3 regions of the Pseudoalteromonas sp. S2893 genome follow, and region 3 is predicted to be linked to each of the others. Evidence: predicted binding sites of a transcription regulator. Region 3 holds the regulator's gene; each other region holds the start of a gene.
The links. The regulator MetJ, encoded in region 3, represses methionine synthesis genes. The targets are predictions, from matches to a motif close to TAGACGTCTAGACGTCTA.
Positions count from the first base shown of each region.

Region 1: a site for MetJ is predicted at 2,454-2,471, ahead of metA (homoserine O-acetyltransferase MetA). Genes of this name have one in related genera too.
Region 2: a site for MetJ is predicted at 2,317-2,334, ahead of metK (methionine adenosyltransferase). Genes of this name have one in related genera too.

Region 1 covers NZ_PNCY01000058.1:18,319-22,975, reverse strand. The annotation lists gene metH (methionine synthase) at 1-358, opposite strand, end outside; gene CWC04_RS18520 (homocysteine S-methyltransferase family protein) at 367-1,440, opposite strand; gene metA (homoserine O-acetyltransferase MetA) at 1,430-2,377, opposite strand; gene ettA (energy-dependent translational throttle protein EttA) at 2,612-4,285, shown strand; gene CWC04_RS18505 (PilZ domain-containing protein) at 4,405-4,657, shown strand, end outside.
Region 2 covers NZ_PNCY01000005.1:92,362-97,018, reverse strand. The annotation lists gene CWC04_RS01825 (5-formyltetrahydrofolate cyclo-ligase) at 1-193, opposite strand, end outside; gene CWC04_RS01820 (hypothetical protein) at 213-755, opposite strand; gene metK (methionine adenosyltransferase) at 1,064-2,215, opposite strand; gene tkt (transketolase) at 2,520-4,511, shown strand.
Region 3 covers NZ_PNCY01000016.1:64,863-69,519, forward strand. The annotation lists gene priA (primosomal protein N') at 1-472, opposite strand, end outside; gene rpmE (50S ribosomal protein L31) at 705-920, shown strand; gene CWC04_RS10330 (malic enzyme-like NAD(P)-binding protein) at 1,441-2,682, shown strand; gene metJ (met regulon transcriptional regulator MetJ) at 2,744-3,064, opposite strand; gene metB (cystathionine gamma-synthase) at 3,333-4,580, shown strand; gene metL (bifunctional aspartate kinase/homoserine dehydrogenase II) at 4,587-4,657, shown strand, end outside.

The DNA of each region.
Region 1 (4,657 bases), on a different contig from region 3:
GTTTAAACGGCTCCTCCCCTTCTTTAAGCGATATTGAATTAACAATAGCCTTGCCTTGAATACATTTAAGGCCTGCTTCTATTACTTCCCATTTAGAGGAGTCGACCATAATAGGCACTTTAGAAATATCGGGCTCTGAGGCAATTAAGTTTAAAAACTTAACCATGGCCGCTTTTGAGTCCAACATGGCTTCGTCCATGTTTATATCAATAACTTGGGCGCCGTTTTCTACTTGCTCGCGAGCAACGGTAAGCGCTGCTTCATAGTCTTCTTCCATGATTAAGCGTTTAAACATGGCAGAGCCGGTTACGTTGGTACGCTCGCCAACATTGGTAAATACTGCAATTTGCTGGGTCATGTTGGCTCCTAGTTTAAGTTACAGGCTTCAAGCCCTGATAAACGCATACGAACATCAAGCTCTGGCAACGCGCGAGGTTTAACGCCTTCAAGCCCTTTGGCAAACGCACGAATATGCGCAGGCGTGGTGCCGCAGCAACCACCAACAATATTTATAAAGCCCGATTTTCCCCAGTCTATAATCTCTTTCGCCATGTCCTCTGCTTCTAGGTCGTACTCACCAAATTCGTTAGGTAAACCGGCATTTGGGTGTACTGAGGTAAATGTTTCGCATACGCGCGAAAGTTCCTCTACGTATTGGCGAAGTAAATCTGGCCCTAGAGCGCAGTTAAGGCCTATAGAAAGCGGCTTAATATGGCGAATAGAGTTATAAAATGCTTCGGTGGTTTGCCCCGAAAGCGTACGCCCAGAGGCATCGGTAATTGTGCCCGAGATCATTACGGGTAATGTGCGCCCTGCTTGCTCAAATGCTTCTTCTACTGCGAATGAGGCCGCTTTTGCATTTAGCGTGTCGAAAATGGTTTCGATAAGTATTAAATCGGCGCCGCCTTCCATTAGTGCAAGGGTAGACTCAACATACGCAGTAACCAGCTTATCAAAGGTAATATTACGATAGCCTGGGTCGTTTACATCTGGCGAAATTGAGCAGGTTTTAGAGGTTGGCCCTAAAACACCCGCTACATAGCGGGGTTTTTCTGGGTTTTTGGCGGTGAACTCGTCACATATTGCGCGTGCGAGTTTTGCCGACTCTAGGTTTACTTCACGGCTTATGCTTGCCATGTCGTAATCTTCCATCGAAATAGTGGTTGAGTTAAAGGTATTGGTTTCAATAATGTCTGCACCGGCGGCTAAAAAGCTGCGGTGTATATTGGTTATTAACTCAGGTTTTGTAAGGCTTAATAAATCGTTATTGCCTTTAATTAGTTCGTGCCAGTCTTTAAAGCGCTCGCCTCGGTAGTCTTCTTCTTCAAGCTTGTGAGTTTGGATCATGGTGCCCATGGCGCCATCTAAAATTAAAATACGCTCTTTTAATGCAGCGCTTAATTCGCTGTGTTTATTATTGTTTTGCACGTTATTCTGCATAGTTGTTAGTCCTCACATCTTGGCTAACTAAATTAATATCATAAGGGGTCGTTTGGTACACGTAGTAATTTAACCAGTTCGAAAACAGCAAAAAAGCATGGCTTTGCCACGTTTTTGACGGCTTTTTGCTTGCGTCGTTATCTGGAAAATAGTTTTCGGGTTTTGGCGCATCAGGGCTTTTTTGTAAATCGCGCTCGTACTCTGCTTTTAATGTGTCGGCATCGTATTCTGGGTGGCCGGTTATAAACACTTGGCTGCCCGACTTATTTTTCATTAAGTAAGCGCCTACTTTTTCAGAGCCTGCCAATACCACTATATCGTCGCAGGCATTTATTTTATTTATATCAATGTGGCCATAACGTGAGTGCGGCACTAAAAAGGTATCGTCAAAGCCACGAGTAAGTGCTCCGTGATCAAAGTAACACTGGTGAGTAAACACACCACAAAGTTTATCTTCTTTTAAATCGCGTTTTAAATTGTAACGGTGATACAGTGCCGCATGCGCCGCCCAGCACGAAAACAGCGTAGAGGTAACGTGCTGCTCTGCCCAATCAATAATCACTTTTAGCTCATCCCAGTAGGCTACATCGTCGTATTCAAGGTGTGCTAGTGGCGCGCCGGTAACAATTAACGCATCGTAGTTATTGTCTTTCACTTCTGAAAAATAACGGTAAAAGGTATCTAGGTGCTCTTCTGAGTTGCTACTGCTGCGGTGCGTATCTAGGCGTAATAGCTCTACATTTACTTGCAAAGGAGAATTGGCAAGCAAACGAATAAACTGCACTTCGGTTTCTACTTTATTAGGCATTAAATTTAAAATAGCCAAACGCATAGGACGAATTTCTTGCGTTTTTGCGCGACTTTTTGGCATTACAAACACGTTTTCTTCACGTAAACGGGCAATAGCCGGTAGCTCGTCTTTCACTGTAATTGGCATATTTTTTACTCCTACTCATAAAAACCGAGAATTTATACGCTCTCATTATGAACAGTATGCTAAAAATATCAACCTCTAGATGTATAGATGTCTAAATGAAATTTATTCATGATTTTATACTTTATCAACCTGCAGCCATTAGCGCTTTAAAACCCGCCATTCGTTGACTGTTTCACCTGTGAGCCACTACAATACAACATTGAAATTTTTATTATTATTTGAAGGCTTTCCTCCATGGTTTTACCTGATAAGTTTATATTCTCGATGAGTCGAGTATCTAAAGTTGTGCCACCTAAGCGCACAATTTTAAAAGATATTTCGTTGCACTTTTTCCCTGGCGCTAAAATTGGTGTGCTAGGTTTAAATGGTGCTGGTAAATCTACATTACTTCGCATTATGGCCGGTGTTGACCAAGACTTTGAAGGTGAAGCCCGCCCTCAACCTGGTACTAAAATTGGTTACTTACCGCAAGAGCCAGTACTGGATGAAAGCAAAACAGTACGCGAAATAGTTGAAGAAGCTGTTGGCGAAGTAAAACATGCCCTTAATCGCCTTGACGAAGTGTACAACGAGTACGCAATGGAAGACGCTGACTTTGACGCCCTAGCAAAAGAGCAAGGTGAGCTTGAAGCAATCATTCAAGCGCACGATGGCCACAACATCGATAACGTTTTAGAGCGCGCTGCTGATGCACTTCGTTTACCTGAATGGGATGCTAAAATTGAGCACCTTTCAGGTGGTGAGCGCCGCCGTGTTGCTATTTGTCGTTTATTACTCGAAAAACCAGATATGCTTATTCTCGATGAGCCTACTAACCACTTAGATGCTGAGTCGGTTGCTTGGCTTGAGCGCTTCTTACATGATTACGAAGGCACTGTTGTGGCGGTAACGCATGACCGTTACTTCCTTGATAATGTAGCTGGCTGGATACTAGAGCTTGACCGTGGTGAAGGTATTCCGTGGGAAGGTAACTATTCTTCTTGGCTTGAGCAAAAAGATGCGCGCTTACAACAAGAGCAAAAATCTGAAAAAGCACGTCAAAAATCAATTGCTCAAGAACTTGAGTGGGTACGTTCAAACCCTAAAGGTCGCCAAGCTAAGTCTAAAGCGCGTATGGCGCAGTTTAGTGAGCTACAGCAGTCTGATTACCAAAAGCGTAACGAAACTAACGAGCTATTTATTCCACCTGGTCCGCGTTTAGGCGACCAAGTGCTTGAAGTTAATAACTTACGTAAGAGTTTTGGCGATCGCGTATTAATCGACGATTTAAGCTTTAGTATGCCAAAAGGCGCGATTGTGGGCATTATCGGTGCCAATGGCGCGGGTAAATCAACCCTATTTAAAATGCTAAGCGGCGAAGAGCAACCAGATAGCGGCAGCATTAGCGTAGGTGAAACTGTAGAGCTTGCAACGGTTGATCAGTTCCGTGGCAATATGGACGAAAGCAAAACTGTATTTGAAGAAATATCTGACGGACAAGACGTACTAAAAATTGGTAACTTTGAGTTCCCAAGCCGTGCATACGTTAGCCGCTTTAACTTTAAAGGTAACGATCAGCAAAAGTTTGTAAAAGACTTATCAGGTGGTGAGCGCAACCGTTTACACCTTGCTAAGCTTTTAAAAGCGGGTGGTAACGTAGTACTACTGGATGAGCCAACCAATGACCTTGATGTTGAAACACTTCGCGCCCTTGAGAACGCTATTTTAGAGTTCCCAGGGTGTGTAATGTGTATATCGCATGACCGTTGGTTCCTCGACCGTATTGCAACACACATTTTAGATTACCGCGACGAAGGCCAAATTAACTTCTTCGATGGTAACTACACTGAATACGAAGAGTGGCTTAAAAAGACCTTAGGCGCAGAAGCTGCACAACCTAAGCGTATTAAGTATAAAAAAATTGGTTAATTGTTAACTGATATAACAAACCCTGCATTTATGCGGGGTTTTTTTATGCCATTTTTTATCGCTATGGGTTATTTCCCGCTATGCTTGATTTAAATATTACAATAAAGGCAACTCGTTTTATGGAAAATCGACGTCAGTTCTCGCGTATTCTTTTTTCAACCGCGGCGCAATTAGAATTTGCAGGAGAGAGCTACCCATGCAAATTACTCGATGTATCTTTACATGGCGCACTCATTACTAAATGCGCGGCATTTAGTGGCACAAAAAATAGCGAAGCCACCTTGCGCTTTACCTTGCCACAAAGCGATATAGAAATAAAAATGGAGGTGTTTATTTGCCACATAGAAGATAAACACATCGGCCTTAATTGCC
Region 2 (4,657 bases), on a different contig from region 3:
ACAATGAGGTATCTAATTCTCCATCGTTACTAAAGTAAATGGCTATTTGTTTTTTTGAGGCTGTTTTATCGCTATTTAGCTGTTGAGTAAAATTCAACTTTAACTGTACCGCGGCTTTTTCTTGCTGTTTTTTTGATAGATTATTGCGTAATTGGCGAATAGATTGGCGTATGTGTGTACGTTTATTGCTCATTGTAATTACGCACCTTTGATTAAATAGACACTAAATCAGGAAAAGCTAAGTAAACAGCAAGCACAATAAGTAGTAAAACGGCGGTGGCAATCAGTGAATATAACAAAATATTGCTACGCGTTTTAACAGGTTCATCGAGCTGCTCGTCAAGCATAAGATCATCTTCTTGCCACTCATCGCTTTCGTCTGTAGGGCTTTTTAGCTCATTGGTTGGAAGCCTTTGTTCTAGCTCTTCTAGTTTTTCTTCTAGGCGGATCAGGCTGCTCGTTATGTAATCAAGGGCATCAAAAATCCGTTCATCGCGCTGACTAGCTGCGCTAGGGCTTTGAGTGGGCAACTCACCTGTGGCTTGTAACTTACTTTTAATGCCTAGGCTTGCTAGTAATTTGGCCTGCTTTAGGGCTTTGTCTTTATTGCTAGGTGCAAAGAGTGCTTTGCCATTAAAAAACTGAGTTACTTTATCTTCAGACGTTTTTAGCTTACTTGCTAAATTTACGCAGGCCGTTTTAGCCTCAGTGCCCTCGGCGAGTCCTACAAACATAACGCGAAAATTATTGGCCATTTACTTATCCCTTAAGCTTTTATTATGCAAAGAGTATATACCTAAAACCGTACGAAATTCGAGGGCTAGCTAATACCAATTTAATTCAAAACACGATTAGTTTAGCGTATTAAATAGCGCACTGACTGCGTTAAAATTATTTATATAAAATAACTGTACGCCGTAAATTCCTTTGTTATTGCACTATTTACAGGGTGCTATGATAAATAACTAAATTAATGCAATTGATATAAAGCGCATAATTAGCCTTTGCTTTAGATATAAAAACGGCCCTTAAAAGGGCCGTTTATTATTTAATGCATTTTGGCTTAAAGGCCAGCAGCTGCGCGAAGTGCGTCTGCTTTATCTGTACGTTCCCATGGGAATTCGTCACGACCAAAGTGACCGTATGCCGCTGTTGGTTGGTAAATTGGGCGCTCTAAATCAAGCATTTGAATTAAGCCGTAAGGGCGTAGGTCAAAGTGCTCACGAATAAGCTCAATTAAACGACCTTCTTCAAGCTTGCTTGTACCAAAGGTTTCAACGCTGATAGAGGTAGGCTCTGCTACACCAATTGCGTAAGATACTTGTAGCTCACACTTATCAGCAAGGCCTGCAGCCACTACATTTTTAGCTACGTAACGTGCAGCGTATGCAGCTGAGCGGTCAACTTTTGATGGATCTTTACCTGAGAAAGCACCACCACCGTGACGTGCCATACCACCGTATGTATCTACGATGATTTTACGGCCCGTTAAACCACAGTCGCCCATAGGTCCGCCAATTACAAAACGACCCGTTGGGTTAATGAAAAATTTAGTCGCGCTAGTAATAAGCTCGGCAGGAAGTACCGGCTTAATGATGGTTTCCATCACGGCTTCTACTAAGTCATTTTGCGAAATTTCTTCAGCGTGCTGAGTAGAAAGCACAACTGCATCAATACCTACAGGCTTGCCGTTTTCGTATGCAAAAGTTACTTGAGATTTTGCATCTGGGCGTAACCAGTTAAGCTCGCCGCTTTTACGTACTTGCGCTTGGCGCTGTACTAAACGGTGTGAGTAAGTAATTGGCGCAGGCATTAGTACTTCTGTTTCGTTACATGCATAACCAAACATTAAGCCTTGGTCGCCAGCACCTTGTTCTTCTGGGCTAGTACGGTCAACACCTTGGTTAATATCAGGAGACTGCTTACCAATTGTGTTTAAAATTGCACACGAGTCTGCATCGAAACCCATGTCTGAATGCGTGTAGCCAATTTCACGTACTGTTTTACGTGTAATTTCTTCAATATCAACCCATGCGCTAGTGGTAATTTCACCACCAACCATAACCATACCGGTTTTTACGTAAGTTTCGCACGCAACACGGGCATGAGAGTCTTGCTCTAGGATAGCATCAAGTACCGCATCAGAGATTTGATCGGCGATTTTATCCGGATGACCTTCAGAAACAGATTCAGAAGTAAATAAATGTTTTGCCATTGTATTTCTGCTCACAAATATTGCGCTTCACAAACGTCGGTATTAGCGCTAAAAAATTAAGGGGCGTATTTTATCTAAAACAAAACACCTTGCATAGTGTTTTTACGCCTAGACGTCTAAATAAAATGAGTAATAACTTTTTGGTCTTAAAAAATATTCATAATAGCCCATTTTTATGGGGTTTTTAATTGCACACTGCACCCACATTAAGTAAGAATGGTTGCTATAACAGCTCTTAAGTTACTTAAGGGTATTAACGAACACATAAGTACCCGCGCAAATACACATAAAGGTAGGAGAATTCATGCCATCTCGCAAAGAACTTGCAAATGCTATTCGCGTCTTGTCAATGGACGCAGTACAAAAGGCCAAATCTGGCCACCCTGGAGCCCCAATGGGCATGGCCGACATCGCAGAAGTATTATGGCGCGATTATCTAAAGCATAATCCAACTAATCCAGAGTGGGCTGACCGTGACAGATTTATTCTTTCAAACGGCCACGGTTCAATGCTTATCTATTCTCTATTGCACCTAACTGGCTACGACTTACCACTTGATGAAATTAAAAACTTCCGTCAAATGCATTCTAAAACGCCAGGCCACCCTGAGTACGGTTATGCACCAGGAATTGAAACTACTACGGGCCCGCTAGGTCAAGGGATCACAAACGCGGTAGGTATGGCGATTGCTGAAAAAGCGCTTGCTGCACAATTTAACCGTGAAGGCCACGACATTGTTGATCACTACACGTATGCATTTATGGGTGATGGTTGTTTAATGGAAGGTATTTCTCATGAAGCATGTTCACTAGCAGGCACATTAGGCCTTGGCAAGTTAGTGGCTTTTTGGGATGACAACGGTATTTCAATCGATGGTGAAGTAGAAGGTTGGTTTAGCGACGATACACCAGCACGCTTTAAAGCGTACGGCTGGCATGTAATAAGTGACGTTGATGGCCACGACAGCGATGCTGTTAGTGCTGCAATAGCAGAGGCTCAAAGTGTTACTGACAAACCATCACTAATTTGTTGTAAAACAGTGATTGGTTACGGTTCACCTAACAAATCTGGTAGCCACGATTGTCACGGCGCGCCATTAGGTGATGACGAAATTACAGCGTCTCGCGAATTTTTAGGCTGGTCTGGCGGTGCATTTGAAATCCCTGATGATATTTACGCACAGTGGGATAACAAAGAAAAGGGTCAACAGCTTGAATCTAGCTGGGACGAAAAATTTGCAGCATACGCAAAAGCATACCCAGAGCTTGCAGCTGAATATAAGCGCCGTATTAACAACGAACTTCCAGGCGATTGGGCTGAAAAATCTCAAGCGTACATAGAGCAACTACAAGCAAACCCTGCAAATCCTGCATCTCGTAAAGCGTCGCAAAATGCATTAAATGCATTTGGCCCGTTATTACCAGAATTCATGGGTGGCTCAGCCGATTTAGCTGGCTCAAACTTAACAATTTGGGATGGCTCTAAAGGGCTAACTGCAGACGATGCAAGCGGTAACTACGTTTACTACGGTGTACGTGAGTTTGGTATGTCGGCAATTATGAATGGTATTGCCCTTCATAAAGGCTTTATTCCTTACGGTGCAACGTTCTTAATGTTTGTTGAATATGCAAAAAATGCGGTACGTATGGCTGCACTAATGAAGCAACCAAGCATTTTTGTATACACGCATGATTCAATCGGCCTAGGTGAAGACGGTCCAACTCACCAACCGGTAGAGCAAATTGCTAGCATGCGTTTAACGCCAAACTTATACAACTGGCGCCCGTGTGACCAAGTTGAGTCGGCAATTGCATGGCAACAAGCTATTGAGCGTAAAGACGGTCCTACATCACTTATCTTTACTCGCCAAGGCCTTGAGCAACAAGCGCGTGACGCTCAGCAATTAGCAGATGTTAAAAAGGGTGGTTACATCCTTAGCTGTGACGGCGAGCCAGAGCTAATTATTATTGCAACAGGTTCTGAGGTGCAACTAGCACAAGACTCTGCAGCAGAGCTACGCAGCCAAGGTAAAAAGGTACGTGTTGTATCTATGCCATGTACTGATGTATTTGAAGAGCAAAGCGCACAGTACAAAGAAAGCGTACTACCGGCAGCCGTTACACGCCGCGTAGCAGTAGAAGCAGGTATTGCTGATTACTGGTACAAGTACGTGGGCCTTAATGGCGCAGTAGTAGGTATGACTACCTTTGGTGAGTCGGCACCTGCTGGTGAGCTGTTTGAGTACTTTGGCTTTACAGTAGAGAACATTGTAAATAAAGCAAACGCGTTGTTTTAACCGTTAGCTTTAATATTTAAAAGCCCGCCCTGTGTAAAACAGGGCGGGCTTTTTTGTTTGCTGACTGAGTTATAAAGCGGTGTAGTAGCCTTAAGATACTGCATCACATTGCTTGTAATACGTAGTACTTTTTTAGCTTAAAGCCT
Region 3 (4,657 bases):
TTAGCTCGGTTACCGACGACTTACCCGATTGCGCGAGTTGCTTTAGTAAATTTAACTGAGTTTTTGCTTTTAATGATGGAACCTTTGCGCCTTTTTCGGTAAGGCTAACCATGTTAATGCTAGTTTTATCTGGGTTTTCACCTTGGCGAAGTGCACCTGGCAGTGCAATGTGTATGGTTTCGCCGAGCGGATAGCAATAATAGCGTGCAGTAAAGCTAAGCAGTTCTAAATGCTGTGATGATAAAATAGGAGTTTGGTCAATAACCTCAGTAACCGCTTTAATTTTGTTCTCTGGCACGTCGGTATGCGTTTTAAGAGCAAGAACAACCGCTACTTTCTTTTGATTGCCAAAAGGCACTAAAACACGCATCCCTGGCATAATAGGCGCCGAGGGCGAGATGAGTTGTTCATCTATTTTATAATCAAAGGTGCGTGGTAACGGAACTTTAATAGCAACTTCAACAAAACGCATAACAACTCATGTGATAAAGGGTAATAGCTTAATGTACTAAAAATAAGGCTAAAAACCTACATACAAATGGATGCGGTAGCGCTGGTTGGTTACTTTTTTGGCAAAAAGCGTAATTAAAGCTTGTGCGGGGCAAGCTAGTTGGATAAAATCCGCGGCCTATAAATTTGTTTTAACGACGTATGGTGCCAGACTTCGGGTTTGGAGAGCGATGCGGCCTTAACTAGAGGTTCCTATGAAAGAAGGTATTCACCCTAAGTACGAAGCAATTTCTGCAACATGTTCATGCGGAAACAAATTCGAAACTCGTTCTACTCTTTGTAAAGACATTCACCTAGACGTATGTTCTGCGTGTCACCCGTTTTACACTGGTAAGCAAAAGATTTTAGACACTGGCGGCCGTGTTGATCGCTTCAACAAGCGCTTCGGTGCACTTAGCAGCAAGAAGTAATTATTGCTGTTTAGTAAAAAAAGCACCTTCGGGTGCTTTTTTTGTGCCTAAAATTCATCATTTTTACTGAAAAACCACCGATTATTGCCGTACTACGTGTGCATAACTATTTCCTGTTCTTATTCTGAATATGCATAAACCTTTGCAGACAAACTCACAATTCTTCTCTATATTTTTTATACGTTAATTTTTAACCAAGCTGCTAAAAGTGCTTATCGTGGCGATATTTGTTTTTAACGGTGATAAACGCGCCATATTGGTGCATTTTACTATTTTAATATTCTGCTATTTTAGAAAAATATTGGCAGGGCAAAATGAACCTCAAAAAGCACTTTTTGAATGAATTTTTATTTGTTTAATATTGATAACTTTTAGCGAAGTTGCTGATAAATCACTTAAAATTAACGGATATAGCATATAACAGGATAGACCTGATATTGCTTGGAATTTAAAAATAATAAGAGTATCTTAGCCCCATACTCCCTCTCACTTAACTTAAATTGCAGGATACCATCGCGTTATGTCAGATTTTCGTGAACAAGCATTACACTACCACTCTCACCCCGTTCCAGGCAAAATCAGCATTGAGCTAACAAAACCAGCCGAAACGGTGCAAGATTTAGCATTAGCATACAGCCCTGGTGTTGCAGAGCCTGTGCGCGAAATTGCAGCAGACCCAGCCAATGCATATAAATATACCGGTAAAGGTAATATGGTTGCGGTGATCAGTAATGGTACGGCAATTTTAGGTTTGGGTAATTTAGGGCCGTTAGCCTCTAAACCTGTTATGGAAGGTAAGTCGCTTTTATTTAAACGTTTTGCTGGCTTAGATTCTATTGATATTGAAGTTAAGCATCGCACCACCGAAGACTTTATAAATACAGTGGCTAATATTGCCGATACGTTTGGTGGTATTAACTTAGAAGATATTAAAGCGCCAGAGTGTTTTGAAATTGAAAAAGCACTTATTGAGCGTTGCAGTATTCCGGTTTTTCATGATGACCAACACGGTACCGCTATTGTAACTGCAGCAGGTATGCTTAACGCCTTAGAAGTGCAGGGCAAATCAATAGAAGATGCAATTATTGTATGTTTAGGTGCAGGCGCTGCAGCGGTTGCTTGTATGGAGCTGTTAATTAAGTGTGGTGCACTGCGCGAACATATTTATATGCTAGACCGCAAAGGGGTTATTCATACTCGCCGCGATGACTTAAACGAATACAAACAGCTTTTTGCTAACAATACAGATAAACGTACTCTACAAGATGTAATTGCTGATGCTGATGTGTTTGTAGGTGTATCGGGTCCTAACTTACTTGCACCTGAAGATCTAAAACTAATGGCCGATAAGCCAGTGGTGTTTGCATGTTCAAACCCAGATCCTGAAATTGCACCTGAGCTTGCGCACAGTGCACGTAAAGACTTAATTATGGCAACGGGCCGTTCTGATTTCCCTAACCAAGTTAATAATGTTTTATGTTTCCCGTTTATTTTCCGTGGTGCACTTGATGTACGTGCAAGCGCAATTAACGATGAAATGAAAATAGCCGCTGTTGAAGCTATTCGTAGTATTGCTAAAGAGCCAGTGCCTGAGCAAGTATTAAAAGCAGCGGGTGTAGAAAAGCTCGAATTTGGTGCAGACTACATTATTCCTAAACCGATGGACCCGCGTTTATTACCACGTATAGCCAAGGCGGTTGCTATTGCTGCTGTTGAATCGGGCGTGGCACAAATTGACTTACCGGAAAATTATATGGCGTAATCTATAGCGCTGAAACAAAAAAACCTCAGCATGCTGAGGTTTTTTTGTTTAAAAAGACGTTTTATTCTTCGTCTAAAATAGGCACTTCTAAACCCATTTCTTGCATTATTTTTTTTACTTCTTCAGGTACTTTTTCTGCGTTATCTTTACGTAGGTCATCATCATTAGGTAATGGCTGGCCTGTAAAAGCATGCAAAAACGCTTCGCATAGTAACTCGCTGTTTGTTGCATGACGCAGGTTGTTTATTTGACGACGTGTACGCTCATCAGTTAATACTTTTAATACATTTAGCGGGATCGAAACGGTGATCTTTTTAACTTGCTCTGATTTTTTCCCGTGTTCTGCGTATGGGTGAATATACTCACCATTCCATTTAGCCATAAGATGTATCGTTGCCTCAGATTATTAATTTCTCACACGGCGTAAAAAGCGTGTAAATATGCGTGAAATTCTATCGTTTTAAAAAAGATAGTCAAATAATAGATAGCAATCTATCTTAATAAGCTGGCTGTAATAGTAAATACAGCCTCATTGAAGTTTTACACATCTGTTATTTTTAGCCATCTAGAGCTTTAAAAGCTTTGACTTATTATAATGGATAACTTACTCTTTTAGACGTCTAAACATCCAAATTAATCAGGTGACGAATATGAGCGAAAAAAACAAAGCAACCATTGCTGTACGAAATGGGGTTGATGCCGATAAACATCATGGCGCCGTTGTACCGCCAATTTATTTATCGACGACTTATTCGTTTGCCGATTTTGATACTAAGCGCGCATACGACTATGGACGCAGTGGTAATCCTAATCGCGATATTTTAGCTGAAACTTTAGCAGAACTTGAAGGTGGCGCACGCGGAATTATTACTGCTACGGGCATGGCAGCAGTGCACTTAGCCACACAGTTATTAAATAACGATGATACATTGGTTATTCCTCACGATTGTTATGGCGGCAGCTACCGTTTATTTACGTCGTTAGAAAAGCGCGGCTTGCTTAAACTTAAAGTACTTGATTTAACTAAACCAGAAAGCCTAGAACAAATTTTAACCATTAAACCTAAATTAATTTGGATAGAAACACCAAGTAACCCTGTGCTGCGCCTAACGGATATTAAAGCCGTGACGGATATAGCAAAACAGTGCGGTGCATTAGTGGCCGCCGATAACACCTTTTTATCACCGGCATTACAAAACCCCATTAAGTTTGGCGTAGATATTGTTGTGCACTCAACCACTAAATATATAAACGGCCATTCTGATGTTGTAGGCGGTGCAGTTGTTGCTGCAACACAAGAGCTTGGTGATGAGCTTGCTTGGTGGGCCAATAACATTGGTATTACCGGCGCACCATTTGATAGCTATTTAACGTTACGTGGTTTACGTACTTTAAATGTGCGTTTAAAACAGCACCAAGAAAATGCCCTGGCAATTGCTAAATACTTAGAAAGCTCTGAGTATGTTAGCCAAGTTTACTACCCAGGCCTTGAATCGCATCCTCAACATGCGCTTGCTAAAGCCCAACAGCTTGGGTTTGGTGGTATGGTTAGTTTTGATATTAAAGGCGATGTAGATGATGCAGCGGCGTTTTTAACGAGCCTTAAAGAATTTAGCTTAGCAGAATCGTTAGGTGGGGTTGAGAGTTTAATTTGTCATCCTGCGACCATGACTCACGCAGGTATGGAAGCTCAAGCACGTTTAGAGGCGGGTGTGGGCGATACGCTAATTCGTATTTCGGTCGGTATTGAAGATGTAGAAGACCTACTGGCTGATTTTGAACGTGTATTTAACTTAGTTAAACCTGGTCAAAATAAAAATGTAGGGCGTGTTGGTAAAGCTGCAGGCAATGCCAATGGTGATGTAAAGCAGCAGGCTGCTCATCCAGCTTTGTGGTGATTGAGTATGGTAAAAAGTGTACATAAATTTGGCGGCTCGAGCTTAAGCTCGGGCGAGCGCTATCAAAGTGTGGCAAA